DNA from 3 places in the Citricoccus sp. genome. Region 2 is predicted to be linked to each of the others. Evidence: riboswitches for the same ligand, from Rfam matches in the RefSeq annotation. Region 2 holds a riboswitch; each other region holds the start of a gene.

Region 1 (2,255 bases), on a different contig from region 2:
GCCCACGAGGAGACCGAGGACGATCCCGGCGCTGACGGCGTAGGCGAAGTCACCGATGGCACCCCAGAAGGTCACGGCGCCGGCGGTGGCCGCGATGGCGGTGCGGAGCATGACCAGCGCGGTGGCGTCGTTGACCAGGCCCTCCCCCTCCAGGATCATCACCAGCCGGGGCGGCAGGCCCAGTCTCTTGCCGATCGAGGTGGCCGCGACGGCATCCGGCGGGCTGATGACCGCCCCCAGGGCCACTGCGGCCGCGAGATCGATGTCCGGCAGCAGCCACCAGATCAGCCACCCCGTGGCGAAGGCGGAGGCGATCACCAGGAACACGGACAGGGCGCTGATGGTGCCGAGGTCCCGGCGGAAGTCCGTGATGGGGACGTTGACCGCCGCCGAGTAGAGGATCGGCGGCAGCGCGATCATGAGGATCCATTCCGGGTCCAGCAGGATCTGGGGCGCCCCGGGGATCATGCTGCAGCCGATGCCCACCAGGACGAGCAGGATCGGCGCCGCGACGCCTAACCGGGGCGCGAACAGCGAGACCAGCACGATGATCAGGACACCGGCCACGGCCAGCAGTGCGATGTCCTCCATGTGCAGTCCCTGTCCGTCGGCGTCGGTGCACGTCAAAACTAGGGCATCAGGCCGGTGCGTAGCACTGCTTCACCCGTTTCGCTCCGCGGACAGGACCGGTCGTAGAGTGGAGGCGACCATCCCGAGCGGCTGAGAGATCTGGCTCCGTGACGCCGCAGCAACCCGTCCATGGTCCTGGGGTGCCCTCCCGGCACTGCAAGGACCGGACCAGGTGCTACTGCCAGATTCGATGGAAAGAAGGTTCTGTCTTGTCTGTTGCCCCGCACGCCGCTCCCACCGCCACCGCGCGCGACACCCCCGCCCACGCCCCCGGTGCCCTGCCCGGCCCGCTGCCGGCCGACGTCGTGGACGCCGCCGATCCTTCCGTCCACCCGGGCCGGCCCGCGGGCCTGTTGCACGGCGGGCTCGGGGACGGCCGGCCCGTGCGCGAGGAGGACCGGCTCGCGTTCTGGGATGCCGCCGCGCGGCGCCTCGAGTGGGAGACGCCCTGGCACACCACCCACTCCTGGACCCCTGCCGACCCGGCCGCCGAGCGCGGCCCGGAGATCCGCTGGTTCGAGGGCGGCCGGTTGAACGTCGCGGTGAACTGCGTGGACCGGCATGTGGCCGCCGGCCGCGGGGAGAAGGTGGCCCTGTACTTCGAGGGCGAACCCGGTGACCGCCGCGCCGTGACCTACGCCCAGCTCCAGCGCAAGGTCAGCCAGGCCGCCAACGCCCTGCTCGAACTGGGCATCGGCAAGGGCGACCGCGTGGTGGTCTACCTGCCGGTGCTCGTGGAGACGATCGTCATCACCCTGGCCTGCGCGCGGATCGGCGCGGTGCACTCGCTGGTGTTCGGCGGCTTCTCCGCCGAGGCGCTGCGCTTCCGCGTGGAGGACACCGGCGCGAAGCTGCTGGTCACCTCAGAGGGCCAGTACCGCCGCGGCCAGGCCGTGCCCGTCAAGGACAACGCGGACGAGGCCGTCTCCGGCCAGAACCAGATCGAGCACGTGCTGGTGCTCAACCGCACCGGCCACACCGAGGTCGGGGACGGCCCGGGCCAGATCAGCTGGACCGAGGGCCGGGACGTGTGGTGGCACGAGATCGTGGACCGCCAGCCGGAGACCCACACCCCGGAGTACTTCGACGCCGAGACCCCGCTGTTCATCATGTACACCTCGGGCACCACCGGACAGCCCAAGGGCCTCGTGCACACCTCGGGCGGCTACCTCACCCAGGCCTCCTGGTCCTACGACTACCTGTTCTCCCATCCGGACGTGTCCGAGCGGGAGAAGGACGTGCACTGGTGCACCGCCGATCTCGCCTGGGTCACCGCGCACACCTACGAGATCTACGGACCGCTGTCCAACGGCGTCACCGAGGTCATCTACGAGGGCGTGCCGAACGCCCCGCACCCGGGCCGGCACTTCGAGGTCATCGAGCGCTACGGCGTCACCTCCTACTACACCGCTCCCACCCTGGTCCGGTCGCTGATGGGCTGGTTCCCCGAGGGCATCCCCGCGGGGCACGACCTCTCCTCGATCCGCCTGGTGGGCACCGTGGGAGAGGCCGTCAACCCGGAGGCATGGACCTGGGCCCGCACCCAGATCGGCCGCTCGCACCTGGACGCGCTGGACGCCCGGCTCCAGGCCGAGACCGGCGACGACGACGCGCGGGTCCCCCGC
Region 2 (2,255 bases):
CAGGCGCGGCATCCTTTGGCCGGGACCACGACGACGTCTCCGAGGCGGTGACCGACGCCGAGGACCGGGGCCGGGTGGCCGACTGCCTGGGTGCGCTGACGGCCCTGGAACACGAGGCCGTCACGGCCGCATACTACGGCGGGCTCTCGTACCGAGAGGTCGCCGACCGGCTCGGGGCCAAGCTCGCCACCGTGAAATCACGGATGCGCACCGGCCTGCACCGACTACTGGACTGCCTGGGGGTGGAGTGATGGCCGACGAACGGGAACTGCTCGCCGCCTGGGCCCTTAATGCCGTGGACGAGGCCGAGCGGCGCCGGATCGAGGAGCGATTGCGCGTCGACCCCGTCCTGCGGGCCGAGGCCGACGCCCTGCTGCGGGCCACGGACGGTCTGGGCACCCGCGAGAACGCGGCGCCGCCTGCCGGGCTGAGGGACCGCGTCCTGGGCGCCGTCGACGCCGAGGCCAGGTCCCTCCGGTCCGCACACACCGGGGTGCGTCCCGAGGCGACGTCCGCCGGTGCCGCCACCGCGGGATCGCAGGATCCGGACGCGCCCACCAGCCTGCGGGACCAGCGGGAACGACGCTGGCCCGGCCGCCGTCGGGCCTGGACCGCGGTGGCCGCCACTGCGGCGGCGGCCGCGACCGCCGCAGTGCTGCTCCTCGCCCAGCCGTGGCAGGACGGGGGCCTGACGCAGCAGGACCAGGTGGTGGCCATCGAACAGGTACTCGGACAGGACGGAGCCCGTCAGGAGACGGCACCCGTGGCGGGCGGCGGCACAGTCGAGGTCGCGCGGGCCCCCTCGGGCGAGACCGTGGTGGCCGCCCGGGGCCTTGCTGCCCCGGAGGGTGACCGCGTCTACCAATTGTGGACCCTCGAGGGCGATCAGTCGCCCCGGTCCGCGGGGCTCCTGGAACTCGACGACGGTCTGGCCCTCGTCCGGCTGCCCGAGGTGCCGGCCAGGGCGGCGCTGGCCCTCACCCTCGAGCCCGCCGGGGGATCGCCGGCCCCCACCACGGATCCTGTCGTGGTGGTGGCCGCGGGCTGACGTCACCGGAGGACACCGGATTCGTCCCGGCCCCGGACGGTGTGCTCCAATTGCCCGGTAACCATCCAGAGCGGCCGAGAGACCTGGCTCGTCGACGCCGCAGCAACCACCACGCGCCCCCGGGGCGCGGGACCGGTGCTACCGCCAGGACCGATGGAAGGAGCATCACCATGACGTCATCGAATGCCCAGAACACCACCGCCGGACTGCCCGCAGGGGTGCCGACCACCCCCGCCGGCCGGCGCGAGATCCTCTTCAACGCCTTCGACATGAACTGCGTGGCCCACCAGTCCCCCGGCCTGTGGCGCCACCCGGACGACCACGCCCGCGACTACAACACCCTGGGCTACTGGACGGGGCTGGCCCAGACGCTGGAGAAGGGGCTGTTCGACGGCATCTTCATCGCCGACGTCCTGGGTCCCTACGACGTCTACGGCAGCTCGGACGAGGCCACCCTGAAGGCCGGCACCCAGGTGCCCACCAACGACCCGATCCTTGTGGTCCCGCCGATGGCCGCCGTGACCAAGCACCTCACCTTCGGCGTCACCGCGGGCACCGCCTACGAGCACCCGTACGCCTTCGCACGCCGCCTGGCCACGCTGGACCACCTCACCGAGGGCCGCGTGGGCTGGAACGTCGTGACGGGCTACCTGCCCTCGGCCGCCCGGAACTTCGGGCACGAGGACCAGATGGAGCACGACGAGCGCTACAACCACGCCGACGAGTACCTCGACGTGGTCTACAAGCTGCTCGAGGGCTCGTGGGAGGACGACGCGGTCGTCAACGACAAGGAGTCGGGCGTCTTCATCGACCCGTCCAAGGTCCACCGCATCGAGCACGAGGGCACGTACTTCAAGACCCCCGGCATCGCCTTCACCGAGCCGTCCAAGCAGCGCACCCCCGTGATCTACCAGGCCGGCGCCTCCACGCGCGGCCGGGCCTTCGCCGGCAAGCACGCCGAGGCCGTGTTCATCAACTCGCCCACGGCCGAACTGATCAAGGGCACCGCGGCGAAGCTCCGCCGGGCCGCCGTCGAGGCCGGCCGCGATCCGTACGACCTCCGCATCATGTCCATGCAGACCATCGTCACGGGTGCCACCGACGAGGAGGCACAGGCCAAGTACGAGGAGCTCACGAAGTACATCGACGTCGAGGGCGGCCTCGTGCTGATGAGCGGCTGGATGGGCATCGACCTGTCCCAGTTCGA
Region 3 (2,255 bases), on a different contig from region 2:
CTGGATGCCGGCGTCGAGGGCCCGCGCGGCGTGCAGCACGGTGGCCTCGGCGGTGAAGGCCTGGGCGGAGATCCGCCCGGTGGCCTCCTGGATCAGCGGGTCCTCGCGGAACGGCAGGCCCAGCCCGGTGTTGAAGGTGCGCTTGCGGGTGGCGATGGTGGCGACGGTGTCCCGGCGGGCGGCCCGGGCGATGCCGGCCAGCACGGCCAGCAGCACGAGCTGGAAGAAGGCGGCCTCGTGGACGGCCTCGGCGCTGCCCGCGGTACGGTCCAGCACGGCGTCCTCGGGGACGGTGACGTCCTCGAAGAGGGCCGTGCCGGTGCCGGTGAGCTTCTGCCCGAAGCCGTCCCAGTCGTCCTCCAGCGTGACACCGGGGGCGTCCGTGGCGACGACGGCGAAGCGGCGTCCGTCCTCACCGTCCAGTGCGGCGGAGACCCGCGTGTAGTCCGAGAAGATCGATCCGGTCGCGTAGAGCTTCCGGCCGTTGAGCACCCAGCCCTCCCCGCTCCGGGTCAGCACGGTGTTCAGGGTGCCCAGGGCGTTGCCGCCCTTCTCGGTGGACGCGTTGCCCACCGTCGCCCCCGCCAGCACCCGGGGGTACCAGGCGTCCTGGAGGCGGCCGGGCAGGAAGCGCAGGGATTCCACGAAACCGTAGTGGGACCGGTACAGGTGGGCGATGTTCGAGTCGGCCTCGGCCAGGTCGATGAGCAACCGGGTGAAGTCCTCGATGCTCACCCCCGGCCCTCCGTGGGCGGCCGGGACCCGCAGGGTGCCGAACCCGGCGCGGTCCAGCCTGCGGACCTCCTCCCGGGGCAGCCGGCGCTCCAGGTCCCGTTCCAGGGCACCGGCCGCGATCGAGGCGAAGACCGGGGCGAAGTGCTCGCGCAATCCCGCGTAGGAGGCGGGCAGGCCCTCGGCGAGGTTCGCGGCCCCGGCCTCCGGTCCCGGCCGGGAGAGGTGTTCGGTGGTGGCGGCCTTCTCGGCCGTGCTCTGCGACATTCGGCGGTCCTTCCGGTCACACCGAGGATTACCGGCAGTCACGCCAACGGCTGGTCCGGCGCAGGCAGCGGACGCCGACGCACAGACCGACTGCAGATCCGGGATCTCCATCGGTCCTGGCCTTAGCACCCGTCGTTGGGGAGATGATCCCCTCGGGTTGCTGCGGCGTCGTCGAGCCAGGTCTCTCAGCCGCTCTGGATGGTTACGGGTTCACCCTAGCAATGGATCCCCGGGGCGTGGATGTCGCCCACGTCACGTCAGGACACACAGTCACCCCGCGGTGGCGTCCCCGGACCGGGTCATGGCCCCCGCCGCCAGCGTCACGCCGCTGTGCGAGGGGTCGCCGTCGAATTCCTCCTGGGAGACGTCCACCACCGGGAACCGGTCGAGGTCGACGCCGTCCGGCACCGGCAGCGTGGTGGTCTGGCCGGACACCGTGCCCAGCGAGATCAGCCGGCTGGCCTGTTCGTCGCGCAGCCACACCTCGTAGTACCCCTCCTGGGGCCCCTCGGAGACGTCGACGGTCAGGCGCAGGGCGCCGTCGGGCTCGGCGACCATCTCGGCGCGCCCCTCCACGTCCCGCTCCGTCACCGGCGCGAGGACCGCCTCGCCGACGGCGACCGGCTGGGGCGGCGTGTCCTGCCCGCTGTCCCCCTGGCCCACCAGGCCGGCCACGACGGCGGCACCGACGGCGCCGACGACCAGCCCGGCGGCCGCGGCGGCCGTGATGACGGGCCACCGGCGTCGCTGGGTCCGGGGCAGGAAGCTCACCGTGCCGGCGTCGTCGGCACCGAGCGTCCCCCCGCCACCGTGCCCTCCGGGCGCGGTCTCCGCAGACGTGCCGGACGTGCCGGCCGGCTCCGGGGCGCCCGGGACCGCGGCGAGACCGGGTCCGGCGTGGGGATCCTGCCGGAGGCCCAACTCCCGTTCGATGCCCGCCCACACGTCGGCGGACGGCTCGTGGAGGCTGACCGGTGCCGCGAGCGCGGACACCACGCGCTCGGTCCGGTCGAGGTCCAGGCGGCAGTCGGGGCAGGAGCGCAGGTGGGCGGCGGCCCCGGGGCCGGGCGCCTGGCCGGCGGCGATCGAGGCCAGGTCCTCCTCGGTCAGGTGCCGTTCAGCGGTCTCAGCCATCGTTCACCTCCAGTGCTGCTCGAAGCCGGGCCAGTCCCCGGTGGACATGCGACTTGACCGTTCCCAGGGGCATTCCCAGCCGTTCGGCGATCTGCCCCTGCGGGAGGTCCTGGACGAAGGCC

What was found. A riboswitch is a leader RNA that binds a small molecule or an ion and turns the genes downstream of it on or off. The one in region 2 is predicted to bind S-adenosylmethionine.
Region 1: linked by a shared signal. The riboswitch ahead of PLJ28_RS09240 (AMP-binding protein) and the one ahead of PLJ28_RS13925 (LLM class flavin-dependent oxidoreductase) in region 2 are both predicted to bind S-adenosylmethionine.
Region 3: linked by a shared signal. The riboswitch ahead of PLJ28_RS09205 (acyl-CoA dehydrogenase family protein) and the one ahead of PLJ28_RS13925 (LLM class flavin-dependent oxidoreductase) in region 2 are both predicted to bind S-adenosylmethionine.

What each region holds. Positions count from the first base shown of each region.
Region 1 covers NZ_DAOMPX010000023.1:44,128-46,382, reverse strand. The annotation lists gene PLJ28_RS09245 (cation:proton antiporter) at 1-591, opposite strand, end outside; SAM riboswitch class I at 705-827, shown strand; gene PLJ28_RS09240 (AMP-binding protein) at 840-2,255, shown strand, end outside.
Region 2 covers NZ_DAOMPX010000071.1:3,521-5,775, forward strand. The annotation lists gene PLJ28_RS13915 (sigma-70 family RNA polymerase sigma factor) at 1-251, shown strand, start outside; gene PLJ28_RS13920 (anti-sigma factor) at 251-1,048, shown strand; SAM riboswitch class I at 1,107-1,208, shown strand; gene PLJ28_RS13925 (LLM class flavin-dependent oxidoreductase) at 1,219-2,255, shown strand, end outside.
Region 3 covers NZ_DAOMPX010000023.1:33,343-35,597, reverse strand. The annotation lists gene PLJ28_RS09205 (acyl-CoA dehydrogenase family protein) at 1-999, opposite strand, end outside; SAM riboswitch class I at 1,104-1,204, opposite strand; gene PLJ28_RS09200 (anti-sigma factor domain-containing protein) at 1,270-2,133, opposite strand; gene PLJ28_RS09195 (RNA polymerase sigma factor) at 2,126-2,255, opposite strand, start outside.